4 regions of the Rhizobium sp. HT1-10 genome follow, and region 3 is predicted to be linked to each of the others. Evidence: predicted binding sites of a transcription regulator. Region 3 holds the regulator's gene; each other region holds the start of a gene.

Region 1 (4,193 bases), on a different contig from region 3:
GCCCAGCCAGGACAGCTGCCTTGAAGTGACGAGGCAGACGGTGGAAAGGCTGATGGAGAAGGGAATCATCAAATCCCTCAATGCCGAAGCGGCAGCCCGCCTTCTCAGCGGGGCTGCGCTGAATGCTGCGCTATGGGTCGCCGCAAGTGAGGATGCCGAGGCCGTTTTGCCGAAGGCCGTGGAAGCCTTTCAAGCCCTGGCCACAGGTCTCCTGCGAAAACCGATGTAAGGCGACCTGAGTTTCATCTTGTAACCCGGATACAGCACTGCCCAGATTGCAAGACGTGCGCCGCTGGCGTCTTGCGTTCCCCCAACACCCCTACCGCCACATCCCACGCATCCGCGCCCCGACGTCCACCCTTATCTGCCGTGCCTGCTGGGCGGCGGGGGAATCGGAGCGGGCTGTTGGCCAGCCGCAGACTTCGAAGAATTGCAGCAGGGTCGCGGGGATGAAGCGGGTGCGGTTGGCGTAGACGTGGCGGTCGCCCTGGGCGTTCTGGCCGTGGACGAAGAAGCGTTGCGGCAGGACCAGGTCGAGATTGTCCTTGGCGCGGGTCATGGCGACATAGAGCAGGCGGCGCTCTTCCTCGATTTCGGCCGATGTGCCGACGCCGAGGTCCGAGGGGATGCAGCCGTCGATGACGTTGAGCATGAAGACCTTGGTCCACTCCTGGCCCTTGGCGGAGTGGATGGTCGACAGGATCAGATAGTCCTCGTCGAGCAGCGGCACGCCGGCCTGGTCGCTGGTGGCATCCGGCGGATCGAGCGTCAGTTCGGTGAGGAACCGTTCGCGCGAGGGGTAGCCGGAGGCGATCTGTTCGAGCTGCAGGAGATCGGCCTGCCGTGTCGAGGCGTCCTCGTGCAGGCGCTCCAGATGCGGCGCATACCATTCCCGCACCAGGCCGATCTCCGCCGGCCAGCCGGCCTTGCCTGATTTTACCGCCTGCAGCGTCTCGACGAAGGCCGTCCAGTCGTCGCCGCTGCGCGGAGGGGCCGGGATTTCGGTCAGCGCCGTGATCGGGCTCGCCTCGTCGTCCATGCGGTCGAGCACCTTCTGCGCCGTCGAGGGGCCGACGCCGGGTAGCAGCTGCATCAGCCGGAAACCGGCAACGCGGTCGCGCGGGTTCTGGGCAAAGCGCAGGGCCGCCAGCATGTCCTTGACATGGGCGCTGTCGAGAAACTTCAGCCCGCCGAACTTGACGAAGGGAATGTTGCGCCGCGTCAGCTCGATCTCCAGCGGGCCCGAGTGATGAGAGGCGCGAAACAGCACCGCCTGCTGCTTCAAAATCGTGCCGCCCTCGCGGTTTTCCAGCACCATGTCGGCGATATAGCGGGCCTGGTCGGCCTCGTCGCGCACGGTCACCAGCCTCGGGCGCTGCGCCGAGGTCCGCTCGGTGCGCAGGTTCTTGGTAAAACGCTCCGAGGCGAGATCGATGACGGCATTGGCGGCGGCAAGGATCGGCTGGGTGGAACGGTAGTTGCGGTCGAGGGTGACGATACGGGCGGCCGGCGAGAAGGCGGCGGGGAAATCGAGGATGTTGCGCACCGTCGCGGCGCGGAAGGAATAGATCGACTGGGCATCGTCGCCGACGACGGTCAGACCTTCGCCGCCGGGCTTCAGCGCCATCAGGATCGAGGACTGCAGGCGGTTGGTGTCCTGGTATTCGTCGATCATCACATGGTCGAAGCGGCCACCGATATCCTCGGCGATGAGGGGCTCGTGCACCATGTGCGCCCAGTAGAGCAGCAGGTCGTCGTAATCGAGGACATTCTGCACCTGCTTGGCCTCGACATAGGAGGCAAACAGCTCGCGCAACTGGTTCTCCCAGGTGGCGCACCAGGGAAACGCGTCCCGCAAAACCTGATCCAGCGGCGTCTCCGAGTTGACCGCGCGCGAATAGATGGCGAGGCAGGTGCCCTTGGTCGGAAAGCGGTTCTCGGTCTTGGAGAAGCCGAGGTCGTGCCGGATGAGATTCATCAGGTCGGCGCTGTCCTCCCGGTCGTGGATGGTGAAGGCCGGATCGAGGCCGATCTGTTCGGCATAGTCGCGCAGCAGCCGCGCGCCGATGCCGTGGAAGGTGCCGCTCCAGGCGAGCGCGTCGGTCATGACCCCGGATTTCGCACCCAGCACCTGGGCGCAGATCTTTTCGACGCGCCGGCCCATCTCGGACGCGGCCCTTCGGGAAAAGGTCATGAGCAGGATGCGGCGCGGATCGGCACCCCTAACGATCAGATGGGCAACGCGGTGGGCGAGCGTGTTGGTCTTGCCGGAGCCGGCACCGGCGATGACCAGCAGCGGGCCGGAGACATGGCTGCCGTCGGTATCGGTGCCGTGCTCGACGGCCAGCCGCTGCTCGGGGTTCAGTTTTTCCAGATAGGCGGCGGTCATGGGCTCTCCTCGATTGCTCCGGAGCGGCCGCTGCCATGCCGTGTCGAATTTCCGAAGATTATCAGGCCATCATTAGATTGCCCGAATGTTCGTTAAATGTTCTGAATCGGCGAATTCTGTCAAGACGCGTGGCCCGCTTTGAGGCAAGGATGCAGCGGACAAAACCTGGATGTTAGCTTTTGCTTAACGAATTGGAAAGGTTAGCCATGATTAACATATCACCGTCTGCCTCGGGGGATGCTTCCGAATGAATGAGACGATTGCAGTCGGCTTGCACCAGCCCGATGGGCCGGTCGGACTGCAGGACGGCCGCGTTGCTCTGGTTGAAATGGAAGATGGACACCGTTGCCTGACGGTGCTCGAGCAGGATGGCAGGCGCCGGGAGATTTGCAGGCCTGGCGGACGTCCGACTGGGCTCGTCACCGATGGCGATGGATGTTTCTGGGTCGCCGGCGGTCCGGAAAACTCGCTGGTTCGCTTGTCGCCCGAAGGCCGCATGTTGCAGATGATAGAAGGCAGCGACAGGGGACCCTTCGTCCTGCCGCACGATCTCGCCTTTGGTCCGGACGGCTTGCTATATATGAGCGATTCCGGCGTCCGGATTGCTGACCTCGTCATCGGCCAGACCATTCGCCCGGATTTCCTGAATGCCGCCTACAATGGCCGTATCTACCAGATCGATCCCGCCGATGGCCGCGTGCTGCGATCGCTGGCGACGGGGCTGCTGCTTGCCAGCGGCATCGCCTTCGATTCCAAAGGCATGCTCTATTACAGCGAGATGCTGACCGGCAATATCTACCGGCAGGTGGTGGGTGGCCGCCAGGAAGTCTTTGCCCAAGCGCTGCGCTCGCCGATCGGCGGAAGCCTCAGGGGCCCAGTCGGGCTCGCTTTTGATCGAGACGATACCCTTTATTGCGCGATCTACGGGCAGGGCGACATCTCCCTGATCGACGCCTCCGGCAAGGTCTCTGGCCATATCCGCACCAATGGCGCGCTGCCCAGCAACGTTGCTTTTACGCCGGATGGCAAGCATGTGCTGATCACCGAGCAGCAGCACGGGGCGGTCGAGCGCATCCCCGCTCCGAAACCAGGCCTCGCGCTGCACAGGCCGACGATCTGATCCGGCTTTAGCCGGCATGCAAAAAGGGCGCCTCCAACCGGGGCGCCCTTTTCTGTCTTATTCAGCCGCCGGAAGCTGCTTCGACTTGGCCTTCTCGTCTTCGGCTGCCTTTGCATCATTGGCAGCGCCAGCGACGCGGTGGCGGGTGCGCCAGTCGCCGAGGAACAAGAGAATCGGCGCCGCGATGAAGATCGACGAGGCACCGGCGACCAGAATGCCGAAGACCATCGGAATGGCGAAGCTCGAGACGGCACTGCCGCCCCAGATCGCCATCGGCAGCATCGCCAGCAGAGCCGTAGCGTTGGTGTAGAGGCTTCGGGCAAGCGTCTCGTTGATCGACTTGTCGATCAGCTCGCGCAGCGGCATCGACTTGTAGAGCCGCATGTTTTCGCGCATGCGGTCGTAGACCACGACCTTGTCGTTCACCGAGTAGCCAACCATCGTCAGCACGGCGGCGATAGCCGTCAGGTTGAAGTCGAGCCCTGTGATGGCGAAAAAGCCCACGAGCTTGGTGACGTCGAGCACAAGCGTGACGATGGCGCCGACGGCGAAGGGCCATTCGAAGCGGAACCAGATATAGAACAGCATCGCCAGGCTGGCGATGACGACGGACAGGATACCCGCCCATGCTAGTTCGCCGGAGACCTTCGGTCCGATGACGTCAGTGCCTTCGACAGTGGCGCT
Region 2 (4,193 bases), on a different contig from region 3:
TCTAGGCATGTCCGATCGCCCCTGGCACCGTTCCCTGATCAAAACCGGCACTCGCCTGTTGCTCGGCAGTGCCCGCGCCCATTTCCAGGATCGGTTTCCGGGATTGAGTCTCGTGCGGGCGACCGCGAGCACGCTCGGCACGGTGGATTACAGGGGCAAGCCGGTGGCAAGGCTTGCGAGCGCCTCACTGCTTCGGGCGCAGGCGGGCGACGAGGTGTCGATCGTCGGTTCGGGACCGTCCATTGCCGGCAACGAACTTAGCGGGTTGCCGCCGCGGACTGCCATTCTGCTCAACGGCGCGATCAGCCTCTGGGGCGGCCCGATCATGGCGCCGCTTGCGATCGCCGTCGAGGACGAGCGGTTCATATGGCGGCATTTCGATCTCCTGAAGCAGCGCGTCAGCGACCAGACGCCATGCCTGTTTTCCGTCGAGGTGCTTCGGGCGATCTGCGAGATCGATCCTGGCTTTCTCCGGGAGCGGACGATCGTGCTGATCGACGACATCCGCAAGCCCTACGGCGTCAGGCGACGGCGGTACGACCTCATCGAGACCTTCGATTTCGCACTGCGCGATGTAGCCAGCAATGCCGGCCTGTCCTTCGATCCTGATAGGGGCGTGTTTCGTGGCGGCTCGGTCTCGGTGTCGGCGCTGCAATTCGCGCTGTTCTGCGCGCCCAAGAGCATCGGCCTGTTCGGCATCGACATTTCCAATGCGCAGCAGCCGCGTTTCTACGAGACCAAGGGCAGCATGGCCGCCTCCGGAATAGCGCAGGCAGAGGCGCGCATCGTCGCGCATTTCGTGCTGGCGCGAAAGGTGGCGGCGGAGCGGGGCATCGCCATCCTCAATTTCTCACCCGTCTCGGCGCTGATCGGCGCCGGCTTCGGCTATGACGACCGTTTTTCGCCGAGCAGGTCGGCATAGACGTCGCCAATCGCCGTCGCTTCCTTTTCCAGAGCGAAATTGCTGCGCACGTGGACCACGGCGTACAGGCCTTGGCGACGGGCCTCGTCGGGATCGTCCAGATAGGTCCTTATCGCTGCCGTCAGCGCTTCACCGTCGCCGGCCGCAACCACCATGCCGGTCTCTCCAGGCACGATCATCTCCGCATAGGCCCCGGCATCCGAGGCGACGACGACGGTCTGCGAGGCCATGGCTTCCAGTGGCGTCAGGCCGAAACCCTCGTTGCGGGATGGGGCAACGTAGAGCGTTGCGCGCCGATACCAGGGACGGATATCGTCGACCTCGCCCATGAAGCGAATGCGGTCGGCAAGACCGGCCTCTGCCACGGATTTCACCAATCCATCGGCGAAAGCGCGATGCTCCGGCGTCACCCGGCCGCAGACGATTGCTGTCCAATCCGGATGGCTCGGTAGCAGATCGATCATCGCCTGGACGAAGAGGTCGGTGCCCTTCTGATGGCGAACGCGGCCAAAACAGCCGACGAGATAGCGACCGGGCAGGTCGGTGGCGCTGATCCGATCGGCCGGCACCTCTGGCGGATGAAACAGGTTCAGATCGACGCCGTGCTGGATCACCCTGTGCGGTACCTGCAGAAAACTGCCGGACCGTGTACTGGTGGCGATGACGGCATGCATGCGGCGGATGAGGAAGCGGGTATAGGCGGAATGGCGACGCTGGGCGGCGGAGGTGAACAGCAGTTTCAGCGGCATGTGCAACACCGTGCGCAGGAAGAGGCCGAACAACATTTCGTTGTTGCGCCGTGCGTGCCAGACCCGAACCCTATAGCGGCGCGGCCGAAGCCAGAGGCCGGGTAATTGTCTCCACCCCAGTTTTGGCAGATGCGGGGGCAGGCCGGGGCCGAGGGTGGCAATGCGCGTGCCGAGCGCAACCTGCTTCGGAACGAGCTGAACGATTGTCGAGGTGACCCCCGACAACCGTCGCTTGAAATTTGGCGCGATGATCTCGATGTCGCGCAGATCGCTTGCCACCAGGCTCAGCCCCAGGTGATGGAGAGGATTTCGTAGGCCTTGGAGCCACCGGGTGCGTTGACCTCGATGGAATCGCCGACTTCCTTGCCGATCAGTGCGCGGGCAATAGGCGACGAGATGGAAATGCGGCCGGCCTTCACATCGGCTTCCTGGTCGCCGACGATCTGGTAGGTCTTCTGCTCGTCCGTGTCCTCGTCCACCAGCTTGACGCGGGCGCCGAACTTGACCGTCGTGCCCGACATCTTCGAAAGGTCGATCACCTCGGCACGGGCCACCAGATCCTCGACTTCGCCGATGCGGCCCTCGTTGTGGCTCTGTGCTTCCTTGGCGGCATGATATTCGGCATTTTCCGACAGGTCGCCGTGGGCGCGCGCTTCGGAAATAGCCTCGATGATCCGCGGCCGTTCCTGCTGCTGGCGCCAGCGCAGTTCTTCCTGCAGATTGGCGAAGCCGCTTTGCGTCATCGGTACCTTGTCAACCATGTCTCTGTCCTTCAGTCCTATGTCGTAGCTGCCGACACAAAAGAAAACAGGTCCCGAAGGAAAACTTCGGAACCGTGCAATAGCCGCTATATGGGGTTCATATAACAGATTGCGACGGCAGATTTCCAGAGAATTCGCACCGGAATGGTGCAAGCAGCGGTAGTTCTTTTGCTTAGCCTGCTTAATTTGCCCGAGGATGCCAAGCTGCCAACTTGACCTGACTCCAAAGAACATATAGTGAACGTCGTTATGAAAAAGTCGTTGAATGATCGTCTCGCCATTCTCTCCGACGCTGCCAAGTATGACGCGTCCTGTGCCTCCAGCGGCACCTCGAAGCGCAGCTCGGCGCAATCGGGCGGCCTGGGGTCCACCGAAGGGGCGGGCATCTGCCATTCCTACGCGCCGGACGGTCGCTGCATCTCGCTACTCAAAATCCTGATGACCAATTTCTGCATCTACGACTGCGCCTATTGCGTCAACCGGTCGTCGAGCAATGTCGAGCGGGCCCGCTTTACCGTCGAGGAGGTGGTGTGGCTGACGCTGGAGTTCTATCGGCGCAATTACATCGAGGGGCTGTTCCTGTCCTCCGGCATCATCCGGTCTTCAGATCATACGATGGAGGAGATGGTCCGCATCGCCCGCGAGCTGCGCGTCACCCATAATTTTCGCGGCTACATTCATCTGAAATCGATTCCCGAAGCCTCGCCGAAGCTGATCGAGGAGGCGGGCCTCTATGCCGATCGTCTGTCTCTGAACATCGAACTGCCGACCGATGTCGGGATCACGCGCCTTGCCCCGGAAAAGAAGCCCGTCGGCATCCGCCAGGCGATGGGCGCGCTGCGGCTGAAGATCGAGGAGGCCAGCGAGCCGACGCTGCAGAGCAAGAAGCGCAAGCGTTTTGCGCCGGCCGGACAGAGCACGCAGATGATCGTCGGCGCAGACGAGGCCAACGATGCGACGATCCTTGGCACAAGCGCACGGCTCTATGGCAGCTACGGCATGAAGCGCGTCTATTATTCCGCCTTCAGCCCGATCCCCGATTCGTCGAAGAACCTGCCGCTGATCAAGCCGCCGCTGATGCGCGAGCACCGGCTCTACCAGGCGGACTGGCTTTATCGATTCTACGGTTTCGGCATTGGCGAGATCACCGGCCAGCAGGCCGGCGGCATGCTGGATCTCGATCTCGACCCGAAACTCGCCTGGGCGCTCGGCAACCGCCACGACTTCCCGGTCGACATCAACGTGGCGGCGCGCGAAACGCTGCTGCGCGTGCCGGGGCTGGGCACCAAGACGGTAAAATCCATCCTGTCGGCGCGGCGTTTCTGCCGGCTGCGGATGGAGGATCTGGCCCGGCTCGGGGTCTCCGTGAAGAAGGTGCAGGCTTTTGTCGTTGCCGAGGGCTGGAGCCCGCGCAAGCTCGCCGACCGGCAGGATCTGCGTTCGATGTTCGCGCCGAAGCCCGTGCAGCTTTCGCTGCTCTGATGGCGACTGTCATGCGCAGGGTGACGCTGAAGGGCAGGGGCGACCTCGCCGAATGGCGCGATGCCGCGCGGCCGTTGCTTGGCCGAGGCGTCGCGCCTGACGCGATTGACTGGCGCGAGGCCGCTGAAGACATCGACCTGTTCGGATCGGCCGGCGGCTTGGAGCCGGCGCTATTCAACAAGGATACCAGCGGTTCGTCCGACTTGCGCCGCGCGGCCCCGGTACTGTCGGCGCCTTCACTTTTTGAAGACAGCCCGATGCCTCAAGCGACGGAGCTGC
Region 3 (4,193 bases):
ATATGGGGCTCGGGGCGATCCTCTGGTTCGAGTTGCCGATGGATTCGCCCGTTACCGGTATCGCCGCCGCATGTCTGGTGTCTGCCCTCGTCCTTTCCTTCAAGCCGGATCTTCATCCCCACATGCGGCACGCGGCCTATGCCGCAACCCTCGTGCTGGCCGGCATGCTGCTGGCGCAATGGGAGAGCTGGCGCGCTTCGACGATCATGCTGGATTCGCCTGTGACGACGACGGTGACCGGGCAGGTGCAGCGGCGTGAGGTGGATGATCAGGGCCGCTGGCGCTACACGCTCGATTTGCTGGCGACGGAGGGGCCGATCGTGGGCCGGCCGCCCGATCAGATATCCGTCCTGGTGCGCGGCCAGGATGTGCCATTCGACCTCGGGGACATCATCGAGGGCAGGGCGCGGCTCAGTCCGCCGGCCGGCCCGGCATTGCCAAGCCTCCATGATTTCGCCTTCACTGCCTATTTCGACGGCACAGGCGCCAACGGATTTTTCTATGGTCAGCCGCAGCGCCTGATGTCGGCGGAAGAAGATAGCAGCGAGCGGTCTGTGCTCGACCGCGCCGACCGTTGGCTGACCGCTCTCAGGGGGCGCATCGGCGATCGCATCCGCATGCTGCTGCCAGGCGATACCGGCGCCTTTGCAGCATCGCTGGTCAACGATCAGCGTCGCGCCATTTCGCCGGAGACGACGGAGGCGCTGCGGGTCTCGGGCCTCGCCCACATCATCGCCATTTCGGGGCTGAACATGGCGCTGTCAGCCGGTATCTTCTATGTCGGGCTGCGGCATGGGCTGAGCCTCTTCCCCCGCCTGGCGCAGGCCTGGCCGACCAAGAAGATCGCCGCCATCGGCGCACTGGCAACGGTGACCGCCTACTACTTCATTTCGGGTTTCGGCGTCTCGGCCGAGCGCGCCTTCATCATGATGGCGATCATGCTGGTCGCTGTGCTGTTCGACCGGCCGTCCTTTAGCCTGCGCAACGTCGCGCTATCGGCGATCGCCATCCTCATTCTCTCGCCCTCCCAGATCCTCGGCCCGAGCTTTCAGATGTCCTATGCGGCCACGATTGCGCTTGTCTCCGGCTATTCACTCTGGAAGCGGCGGCCGGCCCGCGAGCGCCGCTTCGCCGCGTTCCGGCCGCCCATGCCGGTGCGCTTCATCGGCCGCTTCTTTGCCGGCATCGCCACGACGTCCTTCATCGGCGGTGCTTCGACCGCCATCTTCTCGATCGAACATTTTCATCGCTTGGCGACCTATGGCTTGGTCGCCAATCTTGCGGCCATGCCGATTGTCTCGTTCCTCGTCATGCCCGTCGGCATGATCGCGATGCTACTGATGCCCTTCGGCTTCGATGGAATCTTCTGGGTTGTCACCGGATGGGGACTTGATCTCGTCATGGACATCGCCCGTACCGTCGCCAGCTGGGGCGGAAATGTGCCATTTGCGCGACTGCCGTTCTGGCTGTTTCCGACCATCATTGTCGGCTTCCTGCTGATGACCCTGCTGCGCACCGCGCTGCGCCACGCCGGAGCGGTGTTGATAGCAGCCTCGGTCCTTGCTGCAGCTGTCATGCCGCCGAAGCCAATGTCCGAACTCTTGATTTCGGAAGATGGCGAACTGGTTGCATTGCTGCAGGACGGGCGTTTGGAGCCGAACCGCGAGCGTCCGCCTGACTTCATCTACCAGCAATGGCTGAAGGCGCTGCCGATCTCAGGAGAAACACCGCCGAAGATGCTGGCGCCGGATCAATCGACCCCCGCCCGTGCGCCGCGCGGAAGCCCGCGGACACGCCTCGACGGCCAACAGCAAAAGATCCTGCGGACGGCCATGGAAACCGCACTGGAGAGTGTGGCGGACGGCGGCTTTGCCTGTCACGCAAGGGATTGGTGTGTCGCCATGCTCGCCAACGGGCAGATCGTCTCGACAATTTCCGATGCCGCCTATCTCGGGCCGGCCTGCGATACCGCCGATATCGTCGTCACCCCCATAAAACTGCGGACCCAAAGCTGCCGCTCCGGCGGGACGCTCTATACCGGCGCGTCCCTGCGCAAATCGGGATCGGTCGAAATCGACCTTGCGCCCGACAGGCCACGCGTCCTGCCTGCATTCACCAGCTTAAACCGTCCATGGGAGCGCCATCGCGCCTATGACTGGCGCAAGGCGTCCTACTCGGATGCTTCGGCAACGTCACCGGTCAGTGATAGCGGCGAATAAGCCCCACCAGCCGGCCCTGGATCTTGACCCGGTCAGGTCCGAAGATGCGCGTCTCATAGGCCGGATTGGCCGCCTCGAGCGCAATCGATGCGCCCTTGCGGCGAAACCGCTTCAGCGTCGCTTCCTCGTCGTCGACCAGGGCAACGATGATGTCGCCTGGGCTTGCGGTGCTGGCATTGCGGATGATGACCGTATCGCCATCGAAGATGCCGGCTTCGATCATCGAATCGCCGCGCACTTCGAGCGCATAGTGCTCACCGGCGCCGACCATGTCAGACGGCACCATGATGTCATGGGTGTTGTTCTGGATGGCGGCAATCGGCACACCGGCCGCGATCCGCCCCATCACCGGCAGCGATACCGATCCGCTGCGATCCTCGGCCACCGGCTTTGGCGGCGTCGATGCAGGCTGTGTCTTGCCAAGGCTGCCCTCGATGACGCTCGGCGAGAAGCCGCGTCGCGGCTGCAGGCTGGCATTGTAGGCATCGGGTAGTTTGATGACCTCGATCGCCCTTGCCCTGTTCGGCAGGCGGCGTATGAAGCCGCGCTCTTCCAGTGCCGTGATCAGTCGGTGGATGCCGGACTTGGAGGCGAGGTCGAGCGCATCCTTCATCTCGTCGAAGGAGGGAGGGACACCGGATTCCTTCATTCGTTCATGAATGAAGAGAAGCAGTTCCTGTTGCTTGCGCGTCAACATTGATTTTCGAGCTCCAAGTGCGAAACAAAGCCAGAACAGACACTATATGTTCCATATGTGTTCCGCAAGGGACTAAATTTCGGTGAAGAGGTTGGAAATCGCATCATTTTGCCCGATCATCGGGCAGTCGGCTGCGAAGTCTTGCCGCCAGGGGGACATGCCTATGACAGCTGCCTATCCGATCGATCATCTGGTGCTACCGACCTGCGACCTCGCATCGGTGCGGGAGCGTCTCGGAAAGCTGGGGTTCACGGTCGCCGCAGAGGCCCGTCACCCCTTCGGCACCGAAAATGCCTGCGTTTTCTTTGCCGACAAGACCTATCTCGAGCCGCTTGCGGTCGCCAGTCTCTCGGAATGCGAAGATACGGCCGTTGATGGCAATGTGTTCACGGCCCGGGACCAGGCTTTCCGCTTCCGGGTTGGAGATGACGGCTTCTCGGCGATGGTATTCGGGACCGAGGATGCAGAGGCCGACGACAACCGCTTTCGGGCAATGGCGCTGTCGGCCGGCCAGATGCTGGAATTCAGCCGGCCGATGCGGATGCCCGATGGGAGCGAATCGGTGGCCGGCTTTCGTCTTGCCTTCGCCGCCGATCTGCGCGCGCCCGACTTCTTCGCCTTTACCTGTCAGCGCATCAATCCCTTGCCGTCTGACCGCGCGGTCCTGGAGCAGCATGCCAACGGGGTCGTCGGCATCTCTCGCGTGGTGCTGTCGGCGCGCGATCCGTCGGCATTTTCGGACTTTGTCAGCGAAGTGGCGCGGGGCGCCGCATTGCCTCCGCATTCCTTCGGCACCACTGTCGAGGCGGCGAACGGGCGGATCGACATCTTGAACGAGGAGGGTATGCAGGCCTTTTACGAGACGGGTACGGGAGGCGCCGACGCGGGCCTTTTCGGACGAGCGATCGTCTTTGCGGTGCTTGATCTTTCCGTGACAGAGGCGCATTTGGCTGCTAACGGCGTGACCTACACGCGCAAGAGCAACACTATCTTGGTGAAGTCGGCTCCCGGGCAGGGGGCATTGTTCGCCTTCGAGGAGACAGCATGAGCCATCCGACAAATTCAGACGTGGTCGCCGGCGAAGGTCCCGGCAAGGTCGTCTTTTCCAACAGCAAGCGCCTGTCGCTGATCGCCGGTCCCTGCCAGATGGAGAGCCGCGACCATGCCTTCACGATGGCCGGTAAGCTCAAGGAGCTGTGTGCTTCGCTCGGCATCGGTCTCGTCTACAAGTCGTCCTTCGACAAGGCCAACCGTACGTCGCTCTCCGCCCAGCGCGG
Region 4 (4,193 bases), on a different contig from region 3:
GCATGGATCGGCTGCGGTCCGCCTTGGCGCGAACGGGCACCGGCTTGGCGCGGGTCGAAAGCACGCGAACGGCGAGAAACAACGTGAGAATGGCGGCGAAAACCAGCGTCAGTGAAACGGTGAGAAGCGCAAGCCCCGCAAAAACGGCGACGCCGACGACGGCTAAGAACAGCGAACGGATATTCTTCATGGCTTTGGGACCTTTCTCTGCAGCCAATGTGGCCCCAGATCTCCTTGCTTGCAAGAGGAGCGTGGCTTTTTGTTGTCTTGCCTGAGAGGGTAAAGCTTGGCAGAACTCGCTGATGAGCCGTTTACCGCACACCCGTTCCACCCGCCTGCGTCGTTCCGTCCTCAGCGTGCCGGCGATCAACCGGCGGGCGCTCGACAAGATCCACAGTCTCGACTGCGATGCGGTGATTTTCGATCTTGAGGATTCGGTGGCGCCGGACAGCAAAGCCGAAGCCCGCGACAATCTGCGCACCTTCTTCGCCGGCCCTCTGCCAGTCGGCAAGGAGCGCATCATCCGCATCAACGCGCTGGCCTCCGGATACGGCAATGCGGACCTGGATCTGGTGCTGGCCCTCCAGCCGGATGCCGTGCTTCTGCCCAAGGTCGACGAGCCACAGGATATCATGGCGGTCAGCGACCGGCTTTATGAGGCCGATGCGCCGGAGAGCCTTCGCATCTGGGCGATGATCGAGACGCCGAGCGGGATTCTGAATGCCGCCGCGCTCGCCGAGGCCGGCCGGACAGCCGGCTCGCGACTCGATTGTTTCGTCGTCGGTCTCAACGACCTGCGCAAGGAGACCGGCGTGCTGCCTTTGCCGGGCCGCAGCTATCTAGTGCCATGGCTGATGCAGGTGGTGCTGGCGGTGCGCGCCTACGGGCTCGACGCGATCGACAGCGTCTTCAACGATTTCAAGGACCTCGATGCCCTTGCCGCCGAATGCGCGCAGGGGCGGGCGATGGGCTACGACGGCAAGATGCTGATCCATCCGGCCCAGATCGAGGCTGCCAACCGGCATTTCGGCCCCGACCAGGCGGCCATCGAACAGGCACGAAAGATCATCGCCGCCTTTGCCGATCCGGCCGCTGCCGGGCTCAACGTCATCACTCTTGATGGGCAGATGGTCGAGCGGCTGCATCTTGTCGAGGCCGAAGCGCTGGTCCATAAGGCCAGCCTGATTGCAGATAGAAAGACGCCTTCATGAAACTCTATCGCTTCCTCACCGGCCCGGACGATGCCTCCTTCTGCCACAAGGTTTCGGCCGCGCTTGCCAAGGGCTGGGTGCTGTCGGGCTCGCCGACCTACGCCTTCAACGCGGCCACCGGCGCAATGCAGTGCGGCCAGGCGGTGGTGAAGGACGTCGAGGGCAAGGACTACGATCCCGAGATGAAGCTGTCCGAGCAATAGCCAGCAGCTTTAGCGGTCGGTCGCCTCTTCGGCACTTGCCTCGATGCGCTCCATGTCGGCGTCGCTGAGACCAAAATGGTGGCCGATCTCGTGGATCAGCACATGGGTGATGATATCGCCAAGCGTCTCGTCGTTCTCGGCCCAGTAGTCGATGATCGGTCGGCGATAGAGCCGGATTCGGTTCGGCATCTCGCCGGTTTCTACGGTGAAACGCTCGGAAATGCCGCGCCCCTCGAACAGGCCGAGCAGGTCGAACGGCGTTTCCAGTGCCATGTCCTCGAAGATCTCGTCGTCCGGAAAGTCCTCGATCTCGATCGAGAGGTTGCCGGTCAGCGCGCGGAATTCCTCTGGCAGATGACCATAGGCTTCGGCCGCCAGCGACTCGAATGCGCTGATGGTCGGCGCATGGCGGTCCCGCCAATCGTCGCTCTGGTCAATGCGCGCCATGATTTCATTCCCTTCTTTCGGCCCATATAGAGGCTTTGGCGGAATTTTTCGAGAGCCAATTCAATGCAGGAATAAATTCACAACGAATCCCTGTTGACTCTTCTTTAGCGGTCTGGAATCTATGGGAACATAACAGGAACGATCTCATCAGGAGCTAACGTCCATGGCCCACAATGCCGTGGCGCGGGAGACGCTTTTTGCCCTGCGCGAAACCATCGCCCGTCTGGAAGGCAAGCCCGTGCCGGCCCTTGCGGCGGCTGAACACGCTGTTCTGGCAGGCCTTTCGCCGGTCTCGCGACCCCCTGGCCCAAAGGCACCCAAGGTGCTTTCCACCGGCGTGCCCGATCTCGACGCGGTGCTGCAGGGTGGTTTTCCCCTGGACGCGCTGACTGAGATCCGCTCGTCAAGCCTGCGCGATGCTGGAGCGACGACAGGCTTTGCTCTGGCGCTGACGGCAAGGCTGAGGACACGGGACGGTGAGGCCGGACTTTCTCCGGTCCTGTGGATCGGCGAGCGGATGGCGATGCTGGAAGCTGGCCTGCCCTACGCGCTGGGGCTTCGGGATTTTGGCGTCGCGCCCCGCGGTTTCCTCTACGCAGCGCCGCGCAAGCTCGACGAGGCGCTGTGGTTGGCGGAGGCTGCCCTTGCCAGCGCCGCCTTTACCCTCGTCGTGCTGGAGGTGCGCGGCAATCCCAACCATTTCGGGCTGACGGAAAGTCGGCGCCTCAGTCTCCGGGCCAAGGCGGCAGGGCGACCGCTGTTCGTCCTTCGGCAGGCCGGAGAAGAGGAGGCGAGCAGCGCCCTGCTGCGCCTCCATGTCGAACCTGCGCCGGCCTCGGCGCGGTCCTTGCCGGACGGATCGATGCTGGGCGGCAGCATCGGCAACCCGTCTTTCCGTCTCAACCTGGAAAAAAGCCGCAACCCGGCTCCCCTCTCCTTTGTCCTGGAATGGAATGCCCATGACCGCCAATTTTCCCCTGTCTCCCAGTACCCTGCCCTTGTCGCGCGGCCAGCAGCGTATCCTGGCGCTCAGCTTTCCGCGCCTGCCGACCGATCGGATCGCCCGCAAGCGATGGGGTCTGTCCTGGCGTACCACCGGGCGTCCTGAGGCGTCGCCGCTGGTCTGCGCCGGGCGGGTGAAGAATGCCATGCGGCTGACGGCGCTGGAAGCTGCGGCCGAGGTCATCGGGCTGAAACCGGGGCAAGGCGTGGCGGAGGCGCGGGCGATGTGCCCGGATCTCGATGTGGTCGAGGATGACGAGGTGGCCGACCGGCGGCTGCTGGAGGCCATGGCCGATTGGTGCGATCGCTATACGCCGCTGGTGTCGCTCGACGGTCGCGACGGATTGTTCCTCGATATCACCGGCTGCGCCCATCTGTTCGGCGGCGAAAAGGCCCTGCTGAAGGACATCCTGTTCCGGCTGTTCCATCTCGGCCTGGAGGTGAGGGGTGCGATTTCCTCCTCGCCGGGCCTCTCCTGGGCCGTCGCCCGCTTCGGTCGCAGCGGCATTGTGGAAGAGGACGAGATGGAGACGGTGCTTGCGCCGCTGCCGGTGGCGTCGCTGCGGCTCGACGGCCCAACCGTGGCCGCTTTGCACAAGCTCGGCCTGAAGCAGGTCGGCGACATCCTGTCGGCCGCCCGGGCGCCGCTGGCGCGCCGCTTCGGCTCGCTCCTGCTGCTGCGCCTCGACCAGGCGCTTGGGCTCGACGAGGAGCCGATCTCGCCCCGCCGTCCGGTGGCAAGCCTTTCGGCCGAACGGCGCCTGATCGAACCAGTGCGCGCGGAGGACGATATTCTTCAACTGGCAGGCCAGCTCGGGCTCGCGCTGAAGCCGGGGCTGGAGGCGCGTGGCGTCGGCGGGAGGCTGTTCGAACTGCTTCTCTTCCGGGTCGATGGTGCCGTATTCCGGGTTTTGGCGGGAGCATCCAAGCCTTTGCGCGAGCCGGAACGGATTGCGGCATTGTTTCGCGAGCGCATCAAGGCTGTGCACGACGACCTCGATGCCGGCTTCGGCTATGAAATCGTCCGGCTCAATGTGCTGCAGCACGAGGTGTTCGATGCGCTGCAGGCGGATTTTACCGCTGCGGGGCAGTCGGAACAGTCTTTGGCTGCTTTTGTCGACCAGGTCGCGGCCCGTTTGGGGAGCGCCTGCCTTCAGGCGCTGGAAATGGTGGAAAGCCACGTGCCGGAGCGCGCGGCCCAGTTTGTGCCCGCGGCCGGGCTGTTGTCGGAAAAGCCGGCTCCGGATCGCGCTCCTGCAGCTGGCTCAGGCCGCTCCGAGCGGCCGGTGCGGCTTTTCAGGACGCCCGAGCCGGTCGAAACCTTCATGGC

The links. The regulator LexA, encoded in region 3, represses DNA repair genes until DNA is damaged. The targets are predictions, from matches to a motif close to TGTTCNNNNTGTGTTCNG.
Region 1: VH564_RS00465 (ATP-dependent helicase) is a predicted target of LexA. The motif match lies at 2,476-2,493, and genes of this name have one in related genera.
Region 2: VH564_RS09970 (putative DNA modification/repair radical SAM protein) is a predicted target of LexA. The motif match lies at 2,659-2,676, and genes of this name have one in related genera.
Region 4: VH564_RS06530 (ImuA family protein) is a predicted target of LexA. The motif match lies at 1,985-2,002, and genes of this name have one in related genera.

The regions. Positions count from the first base shown of each region.
Region 1 is NZ_JBCEBQ010000001.1:96,192-100,384, forward strand. It holds gene VH564_RS00460 (TetR/AcrR family transcriptional regulator) at 1-229, shown strand, start outside; gene VH564_RS00465 (ATP-dependent helicase) at 320-2,389, opposite strand; gene VH564_RS00470 (SMP-30/gluconolactonase/LRE family protein) at 2,637-3,509, shown strand; gene secD (protein translocase subunit SecD) at 3,567-4,193, opposite strand, start outside.
Region 2 is NZ_JBCEBQ010000003.1:274,642-278,834, forward strand. It holds gene VH564_RS09950 (Lrp/AsnC family transcriptional regulator) at 1-5, shown strand, start outside; gene VH564_RS09955 (glycosyl transferase) at 8-922, shown strand; gene VH564_RS09960 (glycosyltransferase family 4 protein) at 886-1,938, opposite strand; gene greA (transcription elongation factor GreA) at 1,956-2,432, opposite strand; gene VH564_RS09970 (putative DNA modification/repair radical SAM protein) at 2,682-3,914, shown strand; gene VH564_RS09975 (UdgX family uracil-DNA binding protein) at 3,926-4,193, shown strand, end outside.
Region 3 is NZ_JBCEBQ010000008.1:165,000-169,192, reverse strand. It holds gene VH564_RS19525 (ComEC/Rec2 family competence protein) at 1-2,219, shown strand, start outside; gene lexA (transcriptional repressor LexA) at 2,200-2,916, opposite strand; gene VH564_RS19515 (VOC family protein) at 3,080-3,964, shown strand; gene kdsA (3-deoxy-8-phosphooctulonate synthase) at 3,961-4,193, shown strand, end outside.
Region 4 is NZ_JBCEBQ010000002.1:310,517-314,709, reverse strand. It holds gene VH564_RS06550 (hypothetical protein) at 1-190, opposite strand, end outside; gene VH564_RS06545 (HpcH/HpaI aldolase/citrate lyase family protein) at 303-1,211, shown strand; gene VH564_RS06540 (DUF1737 domain-containing protein) at 1,208-1,414, shown strand; gene VH564_RS06535 (metallopeptidase family protein) at 1,424-1,861, opposite strand; gene VH564_RS06530 (ImuA family protein) at 2,025-2,969, shown strand; gene VH564_RS06525 (Y-family DNA polymerase) at 2,860-4,193, shown strand, end outside.